Magnetofaba australis IT-1: one gene and its partners. The protein of the gene in region 2 binds, or shares a complex with, the protein of the main gene of each other region. Links are inferred from orthologs where the notes say so. Each region holds a gene or a part of one and is shown on either strand. Other genes may lie near its edges.

Region 1 (3,616 bases), on a different replicon or contig from region 2:
ATACGCGCCATGGCCTCGGCGCGATCCCCGCCCCAAGTGATCAACTTGCCGATCATGGAGTCGTAGTGAGGCGGAATGCGATAGCCGCCATACACCCCGGCGTCCACCCGCACGCCGCCGCCGCCCGGGGCGTGGTACTCGGTGATCACTCCCGGCGAGGGGATGAAGGTCTGCGGGTCCTCGGCGTTGATGCGACACTCGATGGCGCACCCTTCCAACACCACCTCCTCCTGGGTCAGGGTGAGCTTTTCGCCAGCGGCCACGCGGATCTGCTCTTTGACCAGATCCACCCCGGTGATCAGTTCGGTCACCGGATGCTCCACCTGGATGCGGGTGTTCATCTCCAGGAAGTAGAAGTTGCCCTTGTCGAACAGGAACTCGAAGGTGCCCGCGCCCACGTACTTGATCGCCGCGGCGGTCTCGGCGGCCAGCTTGCCCAGCTGATTGCGCTGCTCCGGGGTGACGGCGGGAGACGGCGCCTCCTCCAACACCTTCTGGTGACGGCGCTGCAAAGAGCAGTCGCGCTCGCCCAGGTGGATGGCGTTGCCGTGCTTGTCGCACAGCACCTGGATCTCCACGTGACGCGGCGCTTCGAGGAACTTCTCGATGTAGATGGCGTCGTTGCGGAAGAACTGCATGGCTTCGGTTTTGGCCACCGAATAGGCGTTGATCAGCCCCGGCTCGGCGTGCACCACCTTCATGCCGCGTCCGCCGCCGCCGCCCACTGCCTTGATGATGACCGGGAAACCGATCTCCTTGGCCAGCTTCAGCGCCTCTTTATCGCTCTTGATGGCGCCTTCGGAGCCGGGCACCACCGGGATGCCGTATTTGGCCACGGTTTTGCGCGCCTGCACCTTGTTGCCCATCAGGCGGATCGCCTCGGGCTCGGGACCGATGAAGGTGATGCCGGAGGCTTTGACGATCTCGGCGAACTCGGCGTTCTCGGAGAGAAATCCGTAGCCGGGATGGATCGCCTCGGCGTCGGTGATCTCGGCGGCGGCCATAATGGAGGAGATGTTGAGATAGGAGTCCAGCGACGACGGCGGGCCGATGCACACCGACTCGTCGGCCAGGCGCACGTGCATGGCGTCGACGTCGGCGGTGGAGTGCACCGCCACTGTCTGGATGCCCAACTCCTTGCACGCGCGATGGATGCGCAGGGCGATTTCGCCACGGTTGGCGATGAGGATTTTACTGAACATGGGCGGGGATCCAGACTCGGTCAGACGGGTTCGATGAGGAACAGCTCTTCGCCAAACTCCACCGGGGTGGCGTTATCCACCAGGATCTTGACGATGCGTCCCGACTGCTCGGCTTCGATCTCATTCATCAGCTTCATCGCTTCGATGATGCACAGGGTCTGCCCCTTCTCCACCACATCGCCCTCTTTGACAAACGGCGCAGCGTCCGGCGACGGCGATTTATAATAGGTGCCCACCATGGGCGAGGTCACCGCCGTGGCGTTGGGAAAAGCGGCGGCGTGGGAACCGGCGCCGTCATCAACGGGCGCGCCCATGGCGGCGGGCGCTGCGGGGGCATAGGCGGGCATGGGCGCGGCGGCGGGCGGCGCCATGGCCACCATGGTGGTTCCAGGCGCCGGACCCAAGGCGCGCGCCACGCGCACTTTGGCGCCGTCACGCTCCACTTCAATCTCCGACACGTCGGTGCCTTCCAACATTTTCACCAATTGACGAATCTCTTTGAGATCCATGCCGCTTTCTCCCGAAACCTTGCGTTTCTCAATGCCGCGCCGTGCGGCGGCGTTATCATTGTTCATGGGCGCTGCGGGGGGCTTGATATTCCCCGCGCGCGTTGCGCTCAATCCTGTTGTTGGGCGTTTAGATAGGCCACGCCCGCTTCAATGGCGTAGCCGTAGCCCGCCACCCCCAGCCCCACCACCTGCCCGACGGCGATATCGCTCACATAGGAGTGATGTCGAAACGGTTCGCGCTTGTGAATGTTGCTGATATGCACTTCAATAACCGGTTTATCCGCCGCCAGCAGCGCATCGCGAATCGCCACTGAGGTGTGGGTATAGGCTGCGGGGTTGATGATCACCAGGTCGGCGTCTTCACGCGCCTGCTGGATGCGATCCACCAGCACGCCTTCATGGTTGCTCTGCATAAACGCCAGGCTGGCGCCCAACCCTTCGGCGCGCTGGCGACACAGCTGCTCCACATCCTCCAGGGTCAAGGCGCCATACAGATGCGCCTCTCTGAGTCCCAACATATTCAGGTTGGGACCATTGACCACCAGAATTCGCCACGCTTGTTGCGACATTTCGCCCCGCTTCACGCTACCCGCCCCACCTGCGCGCCGACTGCGCAAAAAGGGCGTTGCATAGGATGGAAGGGGATTATAGAGACAATGTTGCGGGAAGGTCAGGAGGAAAATGTAAAAAATGTGCTTTTTTTGTCATTTTCGAGGCGATTTGGCGGCGTTTTGGCCAATATCCGGCCAAAAAACGCAATTATGTGGGTATCCGGGAATTCAGGGAAAGCCCTGCTGAGAGGCTACTCCGCCACCCCCTGACGATAGCGCGCCACGCCATCCAGACAGGCGCGCAGACGCGCCGCGCGGGGATCCTCCTGGCGCGGCGACGCGCTACGACTCAATCGGCTCAACACCTGGCGCAGATTGCCCACCGCCCGCGCTTGGTTGCGATAGCGCGCCACGCCGTCCAAAGCGCTGCGCAGACGGCTCAATTGCGCGCCCTGGGGATCAAACGGAGCGCTGTTGGCTTGCAGCTCCACCGGGTCAGCGACCGGGAAAGCGTCATGCGCCGCAGCCTCGCCTTCCGCCACCGGCGCCTCTTCAGTAATCTCAGACGCCTCTTCGACGCTGGCCGCCGCCTCAGCGATGGCGCCTTCCCCTGCCTCAGACGCTTCGTCCAACACAATAGCGGCTTGCGACTCCGCCTCCTCGGACACTGCACTCTCAACATCCGGCGCCGCCTCAGCGCTGGCCGGGGGCGCATCGGCGGACGCCTCCGCTTCAACTGGCGTTTCCTCAGCCGCCACGCCTCCGGTCGCCTTCACGGCGGCTTCTGACGCCTCGATAGCGGCGGAAGAGGCGTCCACCGCATGCCCGGAGGCTTTAATGGCGGCATCGGTATTCTCCACCGCCAGTCCCGATACATCCATAGTGGCGTCTGAGCTCTCAATGGTCGCCTCCGAAGCTCGGGCCAGGGCTTCGGAGTGGGCGTCAATCAAAGCCATTTCGGCAGGCGGCTCCTCTTCGACTTCAGATTCCGCAGCATCCGCCAAGCTCTCCTCAGCGGCGACATCCGCCTCAGGTTCGCAATCCGCGCGCGTTTGCGCCGGGGTTTCTCTAGCGGCGGCATCCTCGGCGATGGCCTCCTCCATGGCCGCCAACGCCTTGCGGAACACCTGCGCCGGGGCCGCGCCCAGTTTGGCCAGTTCGCTTTCGATGCGCGCATCCCAGCCCTGCTCGCCCGCGCCCAGCAGCCGCGCCATCAAATACCACTGCGCCACCTCTTCGGGCCGCTCGCGAATCATCTCCCCCAGCGCCTGTTGCGCTGCATCCACCCGCGCTTCCCGCGCCAGGGATACGATCTGATTGACAAACGTTTGCGCTTCCTGGGTCACAAGCCGCC
Region 2 (4,349 bases):
GCGCCAAGCGTCGATGATGCTGGGCAGATCCTTATCTGACATCACCGCAAACAGCAGCGTGGGTTTGCGTCCCGGCGTTTCGGCAAAGAAGGCGGCTGCAGCCTGCGCCGCGTGGGCGTTATGGGCGCCGTCCAGCCACACTTCGGGCTCTGTGGCGATGCGCTGCAGACGTCCCGGCCACTGCGCCTGCGCCACCGCCTCGCACACCGCCTCGTTGGGCAGACGCCAGCCTTGATTGGCGCGCAGCAGTCGCGCCATGGCCACGGCTTGGGCGGCGTTGTGCATCTGATGCTGTCCAACCAACCCTGGCCGCGGCAACACCAACTGCCCGAAAGCATCCTCGTAGCGCCAACTGTGCGCTTCGAACGCCATGTCGTAGCGATAGTCCCGTTGCGCCAACCACAGCGGCGCGCCCGCCGCCTCGGCCTGGGCGGCGATGACATTGCGCGCCGCCAATGAACCGGGGTGGACAACAGCGGTTACGCCCGCCTTGAGGATTCCCGCCTTTTCAGCGGCAACGGCTTCGATGGTTTGGCCCAGATAGTCGGCGTGATCCAAAGCGATGGGCGTAATGGCGGTGAGCAGCGGCGCAGGAAAGACGTTGGTAGCGTCCAAACGCCCGCCTAAGCCGGTCTCCAGCAACACCGGCGCAGGCGCGCCGCCCGGTCGCAATGCGGCCCAATCGGCAAAGTGCAACAGCGCAGCGGCAGTGGCCTGTTCAAAATAGGTCGCCAACTCATTGGGGTCGGCGCGTCTGACTGCGGCCAGATAGCGATCCAACGCCGCATCGTCAATGGGCGCGCCCGCCACGCGAATGCGTTCGTTGAAACGGTGCAGATGCGGCGAGGTGTAAACGCCGCTGGGAATGCCCGCAGCCTTGAGAATCGCCTCCAGAAACGCCAGCACCGAGCCTTTGCCGTTGGTGCCCGCCACATGCACCACGTGGCGCAGCGAACGCTGGGGGCCGCCCAGCGCATCCAACAACGCAACCACCCGCTCCAGCCCCGGGCGAATCAACCGTTCGGAACCTGAGGGCTCCATGGTCGGATCAGCGCAGGTTGGTGGCGAAATCGGGAATTTTGGCCTGGTGCGAGGTAAACCGCGTGAGCAGGTCCGCCAGGGTGTCGCGCATCTCGTTGCGGTGACAGATCATATCCAGAAAGCCATGATCGAGCAGATATTCGCTGCGCTGGAACCCCGGCGGCAGCTTCTCGCGCACGGTCTGTTCGATCACCCGCGGACCGGCAAAGCAGATCAGCGCGTTGGGCTCGGCGATATTGATATCGCCCAACATGGCGAAGGAGGCGGTGACGCCGCCGCTGGTGGGGTCGGTGAGGACCGAAATGTACGGCAGACCCGCCTGCTCAAGACGCGTCAGGGCGGTGGAGGTGCGCGCCATCTGCATCAGCGACAGAATGCCCTCCTGCATGCGCGCGCCGCCCGAGGCGGAGAACACGATGAAGCCGCAACGTTGCTCCACCGCCGCCAGCGCGCCCGCGGCGATCTTGCTGCCCACCACCGAGCCCATGGAGCCGCCCAGGAAGGGGAAGTCGAACGCCGCGCAGATCACCGGCACGCCCTTGATGGCGCCTTTGAACAGACGCAGCGCATCGGGATTGCCAGTCTTCTTCTGCGCCTCTTTAATGCGGGTTTTGTAGGGCTTGGAGTCCTTGAATTTGAGCGGGTCCACCGGCTCGATATTGCCCAGCAGCTCCTCACGGCCATCTTCATCCAGGGTGATGTCGATGCGGCGCTGCCCGGAGATGCGGAAGTGATTCTCACAGTGGGCGCACACATCCAGATTGCGCTCCAGCTCCTTTTGGAACAGCGCCTGACCGCAGCTGGGGCACTTGATCCACAGCCCTTCAGGCGTGCTGGCCTTGCTGTCGCCCTTGATTTTGGGGCGAATAATGCGGGTCAGCCAGTTCATCGCGCCGGATTCTTCGGTCATGGCGTCCTCGGTCGATCAGTTAAGCGCCCGCCACAGCGGCGGCGCGCGCATTTTCAACAAAACGTCGGGTTTTTTCAGCATCCTTACGTCCCGGCGCGGCCTCCACGCCGCTGGAGACATCCACCCCATGGGGCTGCACGCGGCGCACCGCTTCAGCCACATTGTCGGGATTGAGCCCCCCCGCCAGGATCAACGGCGCATCGGGTTCGAACCGCCGCAGGATATCCCAGTCAAACGCGTGGCCCGTGCCGCCATAAGCGCCATCCACTTTGGCGTCCAATAGCAGCGCGCGGGCGGGGTAGCGATTCAAGCCGAGCAAATCGTCCGCTTGCGCCACCCGCGCGGCCTTGATGGCGCGCGGCCCCACCGCCTGGCAGAACTCCGGCGCTTCATCGCCGTGCAACTGAATGCGATCCAGCCCGCACAGGAACTCAGCGCGACGGATCTCCTCCAACGAGGCGTTGACGAATAGCCCCACTACGGTGAGCAGCGGCGGCATGCGTCCGGCCCACTGCGCCACCGTCTCTGGGGCCACATAGCGGGAGGATTTCTTATAGAACACCAGCCCCAGCGCGTCGGCCCCGGCGTCCTGAACCATCCAGGCGTCCTCCAGAGTGGTGACGCCGCAAATTTTGATCGCCAGCGCCACGCTTACACCGCCGCCTCAGACAGCAGCGCGCCCAGCGCCGGACCAGGATCGCCGCTCTTCATGAACGCTTCGCCGATCAGGAACGCGCGCACGCCGTGTGCGTTGAGCATGCGGATATCCGTCGCGCTGTGAATGCCGCTCTCGGAGACCAGCAGGCGGGATTTCTCCGCCCGCTCGCCCAGTCGCACAGTGGTCTCCAGGGAGGTTTCAAAGGTGCGCAGATTACGGTTGTTGACCCCCATCAACGGGGTCTTCAACTCATGGGCGGCGTCCAGTTCGGCTTCATCATGCACCTCCACCAGCACATCCAACCCCTGGTCCAGAGCCGCCGCCTCCAACTCCTGGGCCTGGGGCACGGAGAGCACCGCCATGATCAGCAGAATGGCGTCGGCGCCCATGGCGCGCGCTTCGAGCACCTGATAGGGGTCGTAGAGGAAATCCTTGCGCAGCACCGGCGCCGCCACCGACTCGCGAATGGCGGTGAGATACTCTTCATGCCCTTGAAAGAAGTCGTGATCGGTCAAGCAGGAGATGCACGCCGCGCCATGTTCGGCGTAACCGGCGGCGATGGCGGCGGGATCAAATTTTTTCTCAGCGGGAAAGATGCGCCCTTTGGAGGGGGACGCCATCTTGACCTCGGCGATGACGGCGTTTTCGCCCAGCCCCGCCTTCTCCATCAGAGCTTGGGCGAATCCACGCCCGCCCGGCGCAGCGCTGGCGCGGCGACTCATCTCGCCTTCGGAGACGGCGGCGCGGCGCGCGGCCACCTCCTCGCGTTTGCGCGCCATGATCTTCTGCAATACGTCGGGCGCGCCCATACTCAGGCCCCTTTCACCGTCACATAGGCAAAGCGACGCTTGCCCACTTGAATCAGATAGCGCTCGCCCGCCGCCAACTCATGTTTGGGATCGCTGACCTTCTCGCGCTCCACGGAGACGGCGTTCTGCTTGATCATGCGCATCCCCTCGCTATTGGATTTCACCAGCCCGGCGCCGCTGAGCACGGCGGGCAGCCCCAGGGACGCGCCCTCGGCTTGGACTTCGACTTCGTCGATCTCGTCGGGCAGGTCCTTCTTCTTGAACATGGTCTCGAACTCGGCGCGGGCCGCCTCAGCGGCCTCGGCGTCATGAAACCGCGCCACCATCTCGGCGCCCAGACGCTTTTTCACCTCCATGGGGTGCTCCGCGCCCGAGGCCACCGCCTGCTTCAACTCCGCCACCTGCGCCAGAGAGAGATCGGACAGCAACTCATAGTAGCGCCACATCAGATCATCGGAGATGGACATCACCTTGCCGAAGATCTCCCGCGGCGGCTCCAGCACGCCAATGTAGTTATTCAGCGACTTGGACATCTTCTGCACGCCGTCCAGCCCCTCCAGGATGGGCATGGTCAGCACGCATTGGGGCTCCTGGCCGAAGTCGCGCTGCAACTCACGCCCCACCAGCAGATTGAACAGCTGATCGGTGCCGCCAAGTTCCACATCGGCGCGCATGGCCACCGAGTCATACCCCTGCACCAGCGGGTAGAGGAACTCATGGATGGCGATGGGCCGCCCCTCTTTGTACCGTTTGGAAAAGTCGTCGCGCTCAAGCATCTGCGCCACAGTAAAGCGCGCCGCCAGCTTGATCATATCCGCCGGGGTCATGGCGTTCATCCACGTGCTGTTGAACATCACCGTGGTGCGCTCGGGGTCGAGGATTTTGAACACCTGCTGCTTATAGGTCTCGGCGTTGGCGGCGATCTGCTCGG
Region 3 (5,956 bases), on a different replicon or contig from region 2:
GATATGCGCAGCGCCGCCGAAGCTGGGGCCTATCTGAAGAAATTGCGCGCCCTGGTGCGCTACCTGGAGGTGTGCGACGGCAATATGGAAGAGGGTTCGTTCCGCTGCGACGCCAACGTGTCGGTGCGCAAGCACGGGGTCAAGGAGTTTGGCACCCGCTGCGAGTTGAAGAACCTCAACTCCATCCGCAACGTCATGCGCGCCATCGAGTTCGAGGCCGAACGCCAGATCGACCTCATCGAAGAGGGCGGCAAGGTGATCCAGGAGACGCGTCTGTGGGACGCCAACAAGTCCGAAACCCGCTCCATGCGCGGCAAGGAGGAGGCCCACGACTACCGCTACTTCCCCGAGCCCGACCTGCCGCGCTTGACCTTCGGCGACGAGCGCATCGACCGCGTGCGCTCCACCTTGCCTGAGCTGCCCGACGCCAAGCGCGCGCGCTTTGAAGCGGAGTTCAACCTCTCCCACTACGACGCCGCCGTGCTCACCGCCAGCCGCGAATTGGGCGACTACTACGAAACCGTTGTGGCCGCCGTGGCCAAAGCGGGCAAACCCGAGCCCAAAATCGCCGCCAACTGGGTCACCACCGAACTGCTGGGGGTGATCAACAAAGAGGGCCGTGAGATCACCGACTCGCCGGTGAGCGCAGAGAATCTGGGCCTGTTGGTGGCGCGCATCGTCGATAACACCATCAGCGGCAAGATCGCCAAAGAGGTGTTCGCCGCCATGTACGAAAGCGGCGATAGCCCCGACGCCATTATCGAAGCCAAAGGGCTCAAGCAGGTGACCGACGAAGGCGCCATTGAGGCCGAAGTGGACAAGGTCCTGGCGGCCAGCGCGCAGCAGGTGGAGCAGTATAAAAACGGTCAGAACAAACTGTTCGGCTTCTTCGTCGGCCAAGTGATGAAGGCCACCCGCGGCAAAGCCAACCCCGGCGTGGTCAACAAGCTGCTCAAAGCGAAACTGGACGGATGAACCGACGCGCCGCCATTATCCTGCTGGCGGCGGCGGTGGGGTTGACGGTATTGGGCGCCCTGTCGCTGGGCGTCATGCGCATGGACGCAGAGAAATACCGCCCCCAGGTTCTGGCGATTCTGCAACAGATCACCGGGCGCGCCGCGCTGGTGGGCGAGATGGACTTTCTGCCCACCAGCGGCGTGACCCTGCGTCTGAAAGACGTGGTGATCCCCTCTGACGACCCCAAAGCCCCGCCGCTGGCGCGCATTCCCCTGGCGGAAGTGGGCGTGGGACTCACCTTTTTATTGGGCGACAAGCCGCACCTCTCCTCCATCACCCTGGTGTCGCCCGAGTTCCACCATATTCAGCTCAAGCCCATCAATCTGCTGGGCGCAGCGCAGGATAAGGCCCGCGAAAGCAGCCAGAAACTCCGCGAAGCGCTGCAGCCCTACGTGGACCAAACCAGCATCGGCGTGTTCAACATTCGCCGCGGCTCGGTGACGCTGATCGATCGCGCCTCACCGTTCAAGCGCACCTTGCGCGTGGCCAAACTGGATTTGACCGCGCGGGATCTGGCCCCTGGCCACATCGCCAACCTGCGCGCCAATGCGGAAGTCTCCAAAGTGCCGGTCACCCTCACCGGCCAGTTGGGTCCCCTGCCCGCCGATCTGGATGTGCGGCAGATGCCTATCCTGCTCAATCTGGAGGCCAAATCGGTGGCGTTGGGCAACCTCACCGAACTGTTCCCGGAAATTCCCCCCACCGCTCATGCCGAACGCGGCTACGCCTCGGCGCTGATCCACGGCAAACTCAGCGACGCCCTCTCCACCCGTCTGCGCCTGGAGTTCGACGATCTGCTCCTCAGTGATGGCCGCTCCGACGACCCTAAGGCCGAGCCGCTGCATATCGATCTGGCCTGGCGGCAGCAATCCACCCTATGGGCGCGCCCCGGCGATGTGGGCGGCGAATTGGGCGAATCTTACCTGTATATTGATAGCGCGCCAGTGGCGCGCATGTCGGGCCGACTGCAGATGGCCCCGGCGCAACGCGTGGATCTGCGTCTGAACGCCCTCAAACCGATGCCGGTGGCCTTGTTGCCACAACGCTGGCGCGATCGCATCGGACTGCATACCGGACTGGCGCAAGGACGCTTGCATCTGCAAGGGGGATTGCCGGACAACCTGAGTCTGCGCGCGGAGTTGGATTTGAGCGACGCCGCCTGGGCCCTCCCCCCAGCGCTGGAGAAACCCATTGGCGCGCCGCTGACGCTGCGCGGCCACTTCTCCCAGAGCGCGGGCAAGGTGATTGCCGATGAGCTGACCCTCACCCGCCGCGGCGGCGACATCCTCAAATTCTTTGGCCCACTCTGGCCGCGCACCGAACTGCGCGCGGTGGGCCAGTGGAAGCTGGAGGCGCTGCCGGAGCTCTTTCCACGCTCGGCGGAGTGGCGCATTGAGGGTATGGCGCATCTGGAGTTGGGCGTCACCCGCGACGCTGAGCGACACTGGCGCGTGGAGGGTCAGGCCCACGCGCCCACCGGCGCCATCATGGATCTGCCCTGGCGGCGCCTGGCGGTGCGCGTGCAGGCCGATGAGAACGCCATCAGCGCGCCCCAACTCCGTTTTGACGCCTTAGGCGGCCACTTTGAGACCGCGCTCACCCTCAATTTGGAACAGCCGCCTCGACGCGTGTTGGGGCAGTTTAGCGTGCAGGGGGTGTCATTGCGCCAAGTGGACCGCGCCATTGCGCGCAACAGCGCGCTATTCCAGCGCTTCAAGGCGGTCACGCCTAGCGACAGAACGCCGTTGCGGGTCGAGGGCGTTCTCAACGCCCAGGGTGAAGTGATGGCGCTACTGGACCAACAGAGCCACTTGATCGAGTCGCCATTCCTGGCTGGCGCGCTCTCAGTGGAACCCGGCCGCGTGGCGGGACTCAATGGTGAACGCATGTTGGGCCTCGTTAACCCCACCGAGGGTGAGAATCCCGACCTCTTCTCTGAGCCAGAAGGATATTTCCATTGGGACCGCGCCAGTGGCCACTTCGTGCATCAACAGGGGCACTGGCTGTTGGAGAATCTACGCATCGACGTGGGCCGCACCCATTTTGAGGGACGCGCCCTGGTTAACGCCGATGGCAAGCATACGTTAAACCTGACTCGCATCGGGCCGGAGGGGCAGGAGCACAAACTGGTATTGGAAGGGAGCGCCGATCAGATTCGCCAGCTCAAAGGAAACTAGGGAGTATTCACACGATCATCAGTCAATTTCACAATTGGACATTGGCGATTTTGGCGATGAAGGATAACGAGGGCTCAGCCCTCTATAATAAATCAAAACTAAAACTGCACAGAACGGCCAACAGTCAGCGCAAGCTCAGGCTACGTCACGCAAACATTACGCGTTTCTGTGCAATTTGGTTGCGCAGCCAACAGCCCAGCGTGCGCGTCAACAAGGGGTGTTGTCGCCGCAGTGCCAGGCGTGGATGGCGTCCAGACCGCGATAGCGCTGATCCTCGTCCAGCCCATACCCCACCAGACGCAGATCCGGGGTCTCAAACCCCAGATAACTGACCGGCAGAGGTTCGGCGCGATCCACCGTCTTGTGCAGCAGCACCGCCAACCGCACGGAATGCGGTTGATAGCGCCGCAATCCGCTCAGCAGCCGCTTGGCGCTGCCGCCGGAGTCCAATAGCGCATCCACCAGAATCACATCGCGCCCGACGATGAGGTCAGGATCGCTGTTGCACAGCGCCAGATCCGCCTCATCCTGGGCGTCGGGACGATCCATCACGAACACCACCGGCAGCGGCGCCGACAGCGCACGCAGTAGATCGGCGCCGAACAGAAAGCCCCCTTTCAGGGCGATGGCCAGCACCGCATCCAACCCCTGCTGCTGAATATCGCCTTCGATCTGCGCCGCCAACTCGGCGATGCGCTCCGCCAGCAGGTCGGCGTCGATCAAAGGCTTCAGGTGCGGGAGGGGGTCGGATTGACTCATCGGCTGCGCGACGCTCCTGGTCTTATTTGGAGCCGCCCAACAGGCGCTCCAGGAAGTGCAGATCGTACTCGCCGCTGATGAAGGCGCCATCCTGCAGGATGCGCTTGTGCAGCGGAATGGTGGTGCGCACGCCGCCGATGACATACTCATCCAGAGCCCGGCGCATACGCGCCATGGCCTCGGCGCGATCCCCGCCCCAAGTGATCAACTTGCCGATCATGGAGTCGTAGTGAGGCGGAATGCGATAGCCGCCATACACCCCGGCGTCCACCCGCACGCCGCCGCCGCCCGGGGCGTGGTACTCGGTGATCACTCCCGGCGAGGGGATGAAGGTCTGCGGGTCCTCGGCGTTGATGCGACACTCGATGGCGCACCCTTCCAACACCACCTCCTCCTGGGTCAGGGTGAGCTTTTCGCCAGCGGCCACGCGGATCTGCTCTTTGACCAGATCCACCCCGGTGATCAGTTCGGTCACCGGATGCTCCACCTGGATGCGGGTGTTCATCTCCAGGAAGTAGAAGTTGCCCTTGTCGAACAGGAACTCGAAGGTGCCCGCGCCCACGTACTTGATCGCCGCGGCGGTCTCGGCGGCCAGCTTGCCCAGCTGATTGCGCTGCTCCGGGGTGACGGCGGGAGACGGCGCCTCCTCCAACACCTTCTGGTGACGGCGCTGCAAAGAGCAGTCGCGCTCGCCCAGGTGGATGGCGTTGCCGTGCTTGTCGCACAGCACCTGGATCTCCACGTGACGCGGCGCTTCGAGGAACTTCTCGATGTAGATGGCGTCGTTGCGGAAGAACTGCATGGCTTCGGTTTTGGCCACCGAATAGGCGTTGATCAGCCCCGGCTCGGCGTGCACCACCTTCATGCCGCGTCCGCCGCCGCCGCCCACTGCCTTGATGATGACCGGGAAACCGATCTCCTTGGCCAGCTTCAGCGCCTCTTTATCGCTCTTGATGGCGCCTTCGGAGCCGGGCACCACCGGGATGCCGTATTTGGCCACGGTTTTGCGCGCCTGCACCTTGTTGCCCATCAGGCGGATCGCCTCGGGCTCGGGACCGATGAAGGTGATGCCGGAGGCTTTGACGATCTCGGCGAACTCGGCGTTCTCGGAGAGAAATCCGTAGCCGGGATGGATCGCCTCGGCGTCGGTGATCTCGGCGGCGGCCATAATGGAGGAGATGTTGAGATAGGAGTCCAGCGACGACGGCGGGCCGATGCACACCGACTCGTCGGCCAGGCGCACGTGCATGGCGTCGACGTCGGCGGTGGAGTGCACCGCCACTGTCTGGATGCCCAACTCCTTGCACGCGCGATGGATGCGCAGGGCGATTTCGCCACGGTTGGCGATGAGGATTTTACTGAACATGGGCGGGGATCCAGACTCGGTCAGACGGGTTCGATGAGGAACAGCTCTTCGCCAAACTCCACCGGGGTGGCGTTATCCACCAGGATCTTGACGATGCGTCCCGACTGCTCGGCTTCGATCTCATTCATCAGCTTCATCGCTTCGATGATGCACAGGGTCTGCCCCTTCTCCACCACATCGCCCTCTTTGACAAACGGCGCAGCGTCCGGCGACGGCGATTTATAATAGGTGCCCACCATGGGCGAGGTCACCGCCGTGGCGTTGGGAAAAGCGGCGGCGTGGGAACCGGCGCCGTCATCAACGGGCGCGCCCATGGCGGCGGGCGCTGCGGGGGCATAGGCGGGCATGGGCGCGGCGGCGGGCGGCGCCATGGCCACCATGGTGGTTCCAGGCGCCGGACCCAAGGCGCGCGCCACGCGCACTTTGGCGCCGTCACGCTCCACTTCAATCTCCGACACGTCGGTGCCTTCCAACATTTTCACCAATTGACGAATCTCTTTGAGATCCATGCCGCTTTCTCCCGAAACCTTGCGTTTCTCAATGCCGCGCCGTGCGGCGGCGTTATCATTGTTCATGGGCGCTGCGGGGGGCTTGATATTCCCCGCGCGCGTTGCGCTCAATCCTGTTGTTGGGCGTT
Region 4 (6,124 bases), on a different replicon or contig from region 2:
AACCTGCGGCAGCGCGGCGCGCATCTGCGCCCGCTCGGCGGGATTGTCATCAAAGAAGACCAGCGCATCCACGCCGATATTCAGCTCCTGGGCGATGGCGGCGAGATTTTGCGGTTTGGGCTCCCAGTTGATGCGCAGCGCGGCAATGTGTTCGCGGCGGATGAGCATATCCGGGTGGGTATCGATGGCGGCTTCGGCGTCTTCGGGATTGTTCTTACTGGCCACCGCCAGGATCACGCCGCGGTCATACAGGGAGAGAATCGCCTTGTGGAACTCCTGGAACGCCAATCCCGCGCCGCTCTGGCCCAGTTTGATCCCCGCCAACCCATCTTCGCCGATGACGCCGCCCCACAGGGTGTTGTCCAGATCCAGCACCAGACACTTCTTGCTCACCCCGCGCGCGGCGCGCAGTAGGGTGGCGGTGTGACGGGCGAGAAGGGGCATTAATTCGCTTGAGAGCGGCGCGCGCGCCAGTTGCCACATCTGGGCGTTGCGCGCATTGGCGTAGCCCACCATAGAGCAGGCGCGCTCCAGGTCCACAATGTACACATCAGGAATTTGTCGCGCGGCGTCGGCCAGCAGCCAGTTAAGGCGGGTGATGGCGGCGTCCTGGCCATCGGGTCGCATCGCCTCCAGCACCCCCAGCATGGGGTGGGCCGGGCGCGGGAAGTTGGTCAGCAGAATGGGCGCGGCGCTGCGTTGGCGGAAGCTCTGAATCGCGCCCATGAGTTCGGAGATGGCGGCGTCGGCGTGCTGCTCAACCTGCTCCTGGGTCAGGCGTAGATAGCGTTCGCACAGGGGCTGGCAGACCGTCTCCAGCTGCAGCGAAAGAAACAGCGCATCGCAGTTGGCGAGAGCCTCGGCCTCATCGGCGCTGGGGGCGATGAGGGTTTGATGCACGGCGTTGAACGGCCCCACATGCCAGGAGCCGGCAAACCCTTCCCGGGCCAGCTCCACCGCCAGATAGGGCAGCCACGGCTGCACGGTGATATCGGCCAGGAAGCCGATTTTGACCGGCGCCAGGTCGCTGCGCCCGGCCAGGGTGCGGGCGGCCTGCTGGTAGCGCATGGGCGAGGGGTCGGCGTCCAGCTCGCGCCACAGGGCGACGAGCTCTTCATCAGATGTGGAGGAAATGGCGTTCATGGCCCACTGTGTTGAAAAGTCCGAATCCGACAGAGGTGCGGACAGAAGCGCGAAACTGGACAGGTGGAAAATCGCGACATTTCCTGGCGCGAAGATTTGTTGATACGCAAATCGCAAGCGATTTGCTGGGCGGGGTCTGGGTTCCGCGACCCCAGCGGGTCGAGGAGGGCGCCCCACGGTTTGGCTTTTGATCTTCAGGGGAGTTTGAGGGCACAGCCCTCAACATCTTAAAACATCCACATCAGTATATCCTGAGCAAAAGCCCGCACAGAATAAAGCTTTCCCACCCGTCAAGCCACCCATTCCGTATACAGATTGTCGAACGTGGGCAGGGGATCGACATCACTCTTGGCCAATTTGACGATGGGATCGTCGGCGACGCGGGACAGCAGCGGGGCGATGGTGGGGTAGAGGCGCGTTTCGATCAGGCTGTAGGCGGCGCGATCACGCAGCAGAAAGTGACGCTTGAGGCGATTGAGATAGCGCAGGAACAGCGCCGGGTCGCTGACGTAGTGAATCACCAGACAGGGCAGGCGCACGTCGAAACGTCCGGTGCGGGTGTACATCACATGGCACAGATTATCGCGACGGCCCACCCCCACATGGCGGCAGTTGAGATAGGAGTCCTTGCCGCGATGGGCGTTGAAGATCTCTAGCGCTTGATCGGAGAGGCCACGGGCGATGGCGTCGGGGTCGGTGGTCAGATAGCCCCATCCGGGCAAGCCGATGTGGGGGATGATGCGCACCTGCGGATCCAGCCGGGTGAAGCCAAGCCAGGTGAACACCTTTTCGGCGGTCTCGTTGGCCGAGGTGTTGAGAAACGCGTAGCCGGGCTGGGCGATGATCGCCTGCAGCAGCCCTAAGCTCTGCGGGCGATAGGCGTCATCCACCACCCAGGTGGTGACGTTGCAGATGCGGCGCTCCTGGCCGTTGATGATGCGGCGGGCGTAGAGGGCGCCGAACAGGCCGACGATGCGCCCCGCTTCCGTTTGCAGCATGAAGCCGTTGTTGGGCTTTTCCGGGTCCCAGTGGTGACGAAACGCGGCGATGCAGGCGGCGTTGCCCAGCTGCGGCAACTGCTTGGCGCGGATGTAGTCGCAGGCGTCGGAGAGATCGAAGTCGGTGATGGGCTTGATCTGCGCCGGGGGCGGCGCCGGAGTTGGAGTCACGGTTGGCGTCGGCTCGGCAGTCTGGTTCATAAGGCGTGTCCCAAGGCGGCCAGCATGGCGTCCATGCCTGGTTCCGTGACCGGGGTGAATGTCTGCACAAGATTCTCCCGCGCCTGCTGCAACTCGGTCTCAAACTGCGTTTGCGGCATCTGCTCAAAGTGGGCGATGGCGGCCTGCAAGCTGGCGGCGTCGCCTGCGGCGCGATGCAGATAGGGGGCCTGGAACAGTGGATCATTCTCCAGGGTTTCGTTGATGCGCAGATGGATCACCGGCAGCCCCAGCGCCACCGCGTTCATCACCGCGGTGGAGCCGACGTAAAGGGCGGCGTCGGCTTGCAGAATCGCTTGATTGAGATCCTTGGGCTCGCTGGCGCCGAAGGGGCCGTCCGCAGTGAGCGCGACGCCAGACTTCTGCGCCAACTGTTCGGTGGGCAGGTCGACGGGGTGGCCGCGCAGTAAAATGCGCACGCTGGGGATTTCGCGGGCGATGGCGTCCAGCAGCCGAACGGCATCGATGCTGTGGGCCAAGCCATCCATCAGGGCGATGAGTGTGCGAATTTTTCTCGGCGGGGCGGCGCGTTGGGGCGTGATGCCCGACAGATCCGGCCCACGCAGCGCACAGCCGGCGCGAGCCCAGGCGCGATCATGGGCGCCGAGGGTCAGGAAGGTGCGCCGCGCTTCTGGTCCGGTGCAGAACATCACCCCCGGCGCCGGACGGTGGCGACGCTCCTCCTCGGCCACATAGTTCTTCAGGTGCGACGGCAGCACCGCGCAGTGCAGGAAGCCCAGGCTGGGGCGTTTCTGCTGCGCGCAGAGCCGGTTCCACGCCTTCTCCCACGGATTGTTCTCATACAGCATCACCACCCCGGCCAGAGGGTTCCAACGCAACGCGCGGCGGGCGGCGGCTTCGGTCATATAGCAGAACTGCTTGTGCACCACCGCCTCACGGCGTAGATCCCAGCGCGTCAGGGCGCGCAGATCCACCCCAGCCAGACCGGGCGGCATTTGAGGAATGCGAATGCGGGTGAAAAAGGCCCGCGCGGCGGAAGTCAGCAGATCCCACGGGGTGAGAAAATCGCCCACCGAGGCCACGGTGATGTCGCCCACGCGACGGGCGGCGGCGGTGGAGCCGTCGGCGTCGTGAATGATGCCGCCGATCACCAGCGTCTTCAGGCCGCGCTGCTGGGCGTGATGAGGCAGGGGGCCCAGATAGGCGTCGCTGTAGCGGCCCGCTTCGGCGCTGCGATTGAGCGGTCCGGCGTGGAGTAGGGTGAGCGACAGCAGGTCATGGTCGCGCAGCGCCTCAGAGGGCAGCGGCGCACGGCGCGCGGCGCGGAGAATCGCCCAGTGGCGCAGCAGCTCCAGGATGCAATGGAGCAGGGGTTTAAAGCGCAAAATCAGCGCCTGACGCAACCAGTGCAGGCGAGCGCGGGGGGCGATCTTCACCCGCCAGCCGTGGCGGCGGGCGATGGCGGCGATCATGCGGGCGTCGAAGGGGTCGCTCACCGCGCTGGCCAACTGGGTTGCGCCGCCCGGGGTGGCCAGCAGGGCGTCCCAGCGGGCGGCGAGGGTGAGTTTGTCCAGAATCAGCGAGCGAAAGCGATCCCGCGAAGCCATCCAGGTATAGAACCAAGCGGGGTTGTGCGGATTGGCGGCGGTCAGGTCAGCCGACAGCTTGAGGGTGGCCTCCCGCGCCATGTGCGCGCGCTCGGCGTCCAGCCGCGGCAGCGGCAGCTCCTGGCCCGACGGCGCCTCGCCGGGGTAGGCGGGCGGACGCACGATCAGCACATCCGCAGGCGCCTGAGTGGGGTGGGCGCGCAGCCACAGCGTGCGGGGAGTCTCCAGCAACGCCCTTAGTTCTCCAGCACCTGACCCAAGGCCATGTACTTGTCAAAGCGTTGCTGCGCCAGCCCTTCGGGGGAGTATTGATCCAGGTCGCTCAAGCCGCCGAGAATCTGCCGCTTGAGATAGATGGCGGCGGCCTTGGGATCGCGGTGGGCGCCGCCGGTGGGCTCGGCGATGATGCCGTCGATGACGCCCAGCTCGCGGATCTCATCGGCGGTCAGGCGCATCGCCTCGGCGGCGCGCGGCGCTTCGGCGGCGTCTTTCCACAGGATCGAAGCGCAGCCTTCGGGGGAGATTACCGAGTAGATGGCGTACTGCATCATGTAGACGCGGTTGCCCATGCCGATGGCCAGCGCGCCGCCGGAGCCGCCTTCGCCGATCACCACGCAGATCATGGGTACGGTCAATTGCGCCATCTCCTTGAGATTGCGCGCAATGGCTTCGGCCTGGCCGCGCTGCTCGGCGCCCTTGCCGGGGTAGGCGCCCTGGGTGTCGATGAGGCAGATGATGGGCAGACGGAACTTCTCGGCCATTTTCATCAGGCGCAGCGCCTTGCGGTAGCCTTCCGGTCGCGGCATGCCGAAGTTACGCTCCACCTTCTCCTTGGTGCCGCGCCCCTTCTCCTGGCCGATGACCATGACGTCGCGGCCATCGATGCGGGCCAGACCGCCGATGATGGCTTTGTCGTCGGCAAAGGCGCGATCGCCATGCAGCTCGCGGAAGTCGTCGAACACCATCTCCAGGTAGTCGCTGGTGTAGGGGCGATCCGGATGGCGGGAGAGCAGGGTCTTCTGCCAGGGGGAGAGCTTGGCGAAGATATCCTCGGTCAGACCGCGCGCCTTCTCCTCCAGCAGGGTGATCTCCTGGGCGATGTTCAGATCGGCGTTGGCCGAGGAGAGATGGCGCAGCTCATCCACCTTGGCCATCAATTCGCCAATGGGACGCTCAAATTCCAAAAAGTTGCGGGAGGCCATAAGCCGCAAGCTCCTCGCTGAAGGCGGACGCAAGGTCGCCGAATGGTTTGTTCTGGTGACCGACTAAAATAGCGCGCCTGGGCCCGGCTGTGAAGGGAAGATGGCGTCTAATGCGCATTTCACGGCGGGCTTTTCGACACGGCCCGCCGCGAAAGCGCCAATTTTTCCCACCTGGCGGTTACTTCTTGCTCTTGAGGGCGTTCTGTAGCGCTTGTCCAGCCATGCCGCCGCCCATGGCGCCCATCTGACCGCCCATCTGCTTATCCATACCCAGGGCGCCGCTGGCCGCCGAACCGGCGATGGAGCCCGCCTGAGAACCCACTTGGGCGCCGGAGATGGACACGCCGCCGGTGGTGACCGCCTGACCCGCCGCGCCGCCCAGCACCTGGCCGGTCTGGCGTCCGGCGTTGGAGCCGCCGGTGACATAAGCGCCCGCCGCGCCGCCAGCGGCCGCGCCCATCTGCTGACCCATGCCGCCAGACGCGGCCTGGGTGGCGCTGTTGACCGCCGAAGTCGCCGTGGCCGTGGTTTTGGCGGCGGCTTTGGCGGTGGGAGCAGCCTGGGTCCCTTGCAATAGCTGTTGCGCCGTTCCGGCGGCGGAGAGGGCGTCGCTCAGACCACTGGCGGCGGCGGGGGCGGCGCACAGCAGCAACAGGCTGGTGGCGGCGATGGCGGAAGCGGAAATAGCGCGCATGGGGATACCCTTTAGGCAAAAATAGTCGTGCGGCGCAGCCTTGTGCTGCGTCGGGCGCGATGGCGTCAATCCCCCTTATGCGCGCATTTCTCTATTGGCGCAAGGAGCTGACCGAGCGAAAACGCGCCGAGTCTGGCCCAAACTGCCGAATCAGCGCGTCCAGCAGGGCGTCGGAGGGCTGTACGCGGAAGTTGGGCCCCAGCGCCAGCCCCACCTTGGCGGATTCGCTGCGCACCCACAGCGCCACCTGACACCCGGCGTTGGATTGGTGCTCGGTAAGCAGCGCCTCCAGATCCGCCA

Evidence for each region.
Region 1: the proteins of accD (region 2) and accB are in contact, whole or in part, in a solved structure (PDB 8UXZ), measured with the Escherichia coli proteins. The link is inferred for Magnetofaba australis IT-1 from one-to-one orthologs.
Region 3: the proteins of accD (region 2) and accC are in contact, whole or in part, in a solved structure (PDB 8UXZ), measured with the Escherichia coli proteins. The link is inferred for Magnetofaba australis IT-1 from one-to-one orthologs.
Region 4: the proteins of accD (region 2) and accA are in contact, whole or in part, in a solved structure (PDB 8UXZ), measured with the Escherichia coli proteins. The link is inferred for Magnetofaba australis IT-1 from one-to-one orthologs.

What each region holds. Positions count from the first base shown.
Region 1 is NZ_LVJN01000020.1:626,507-630,122, reverse strand. What follows is about bases 1-2,904. They hold accB (acetyl-CoA carboxylase biotin carboxyl carrier protein), read right to left. Parts: upstream 1,778-2,904; coding sequence 1,223-1,777; downstream 1-1,222. Other genes in these bases: MAIT1_RS15005 (hypothetical protein), read right to left, coding at 2,514-2,904; aroQ (type II 3-dehydroquinate dehydratase), read right to left, coding at 1,819-2,280; accC (acetyl-CoA carboxylase biotin carboxylase subunit), read right to left, coding at 1-1,202. Outside these bases: more of MAIT1_RS15005, read right to left, coding at 2,905-3,608. UniProt on the Escherichia coli protein: This protein is a component of the acetyl coenzyme A carboxylase complex; first, biotin carboxylase catalyzes the carboxylation of the carrier protein and then the transcarboxylase transfers the carboxyl group to form malonyl-CoA.
Region 2 is NZ_LVJN01000018.1:597,616-601,964, forward strand. What follows is about bases 1-2,924. They hold accD (acetyl-CoA carboxylase, carboxyltransferase subunit beta), read right to left. Parts: upstream 1,952-2,924; coding sequence 1,049-1,951; downstream 1-1,048. Other genes in these bases: MAIT1_RS08725 (bifunctional folylpolyglutamate synthase/dihydrofolate synthase), read right to left, coding at 1-1,041; MAIT1_RS08735 (phosphoribosylanthranilate isomerase), read right to left, coding at 1,971-2,600; trpC (indole-3-glycerol phosphate synthase TrpC), read right to left, coding at 2,603-2,924. Outside these bases: more of trpC, read right to left, coding at 2,925-3,418; tyrS (tyrosine--tRNA ligase), read right to left, coding at 3,421-4,349.
Region 3 is NZ_LVJN01000020.1:628,284-634,239, reverse strand. What follows is about bases 3,148-5,956. They hold accC (acetyl-CoA carboxylase biotin carboxylase subunit), read right to left. Parts: upstream 5,320-5,956; coding sequence 3,976-5,319; downstream 3,148-3,975. Other genes in these bases: aroQ (type II 3-dehydroquinate dehydratase), read right to left, coding at 5,936-5,956; accB (acetyl-CoA carboxylase biotin carboxyl carrier protein), read right to left, coding at 5,340-5,894; MAIT1_RS15025 (phosphoribosyltransferase), read right to left, coding at 3,402-3,953; MAIT1_RS15030 (DUF748 domain-containing protein), read left to right, coding at 3,148-3,194. In the rest of the region: Asp-tRNA(Asn)/Glu-tRNA(Gln) amidotransferase subunit GatB, read left to right, coding at 1-975; more of MAIT1_RS15030, read left to right, coding at 972-3,147. UniProt on the Escherichia coli protein: This protein is a component of the acetyl coenzyme A carboxylase complex; first, biotin carboxylase catalyzes the carboxylation of the carrier protein and then the transcarboxylase transfers the carboxyl group to form malonyl-CoA.
Region 4 is NZ_LVJN01000011.1:5,161-11,284, reverse strand. The notes cover bases 3,148-6,124. They hold accA (acetyl-CoA carboxylase carboxyl transferase subunit alpha), read right to left. Parts: upstream 5,131-6,124; coding sequence 4,165-5,130; downstream 3,148-4,164. Other genes in these bases: dnaE (DNA polymerase III subunit alpha), read right to left, coding at 5,916-6,124; MAIT1_RS00835 (hypothetical protein), read right to left, coding at 5,309-5,824; MAIT1_RS00845 (hypothetical protein), read right to left, coding at 3,148-4,159. In the rest of the region: MAIT1_RS00855 (HAD-IIIC family phosphatase), read right to left, coding at 1-1,143; MAIT1_RS00850 (hypothetical protein), read right to left, coding at 1,434-2,342; more of MAIT1_RS00845, read right to left, coding at 2,339-3,147. UniProt on the Escherichia coli protein: Component of the acetyl coenzyme A carboxylase (ACC) complex. First, biotin carboxylase catalyzes the carboxylation of biotin on its carrier protein (BCCP) and then the CO(2) group is transferred by the carboxyltransferase to acetyl-CoA to form malonyl-CoA.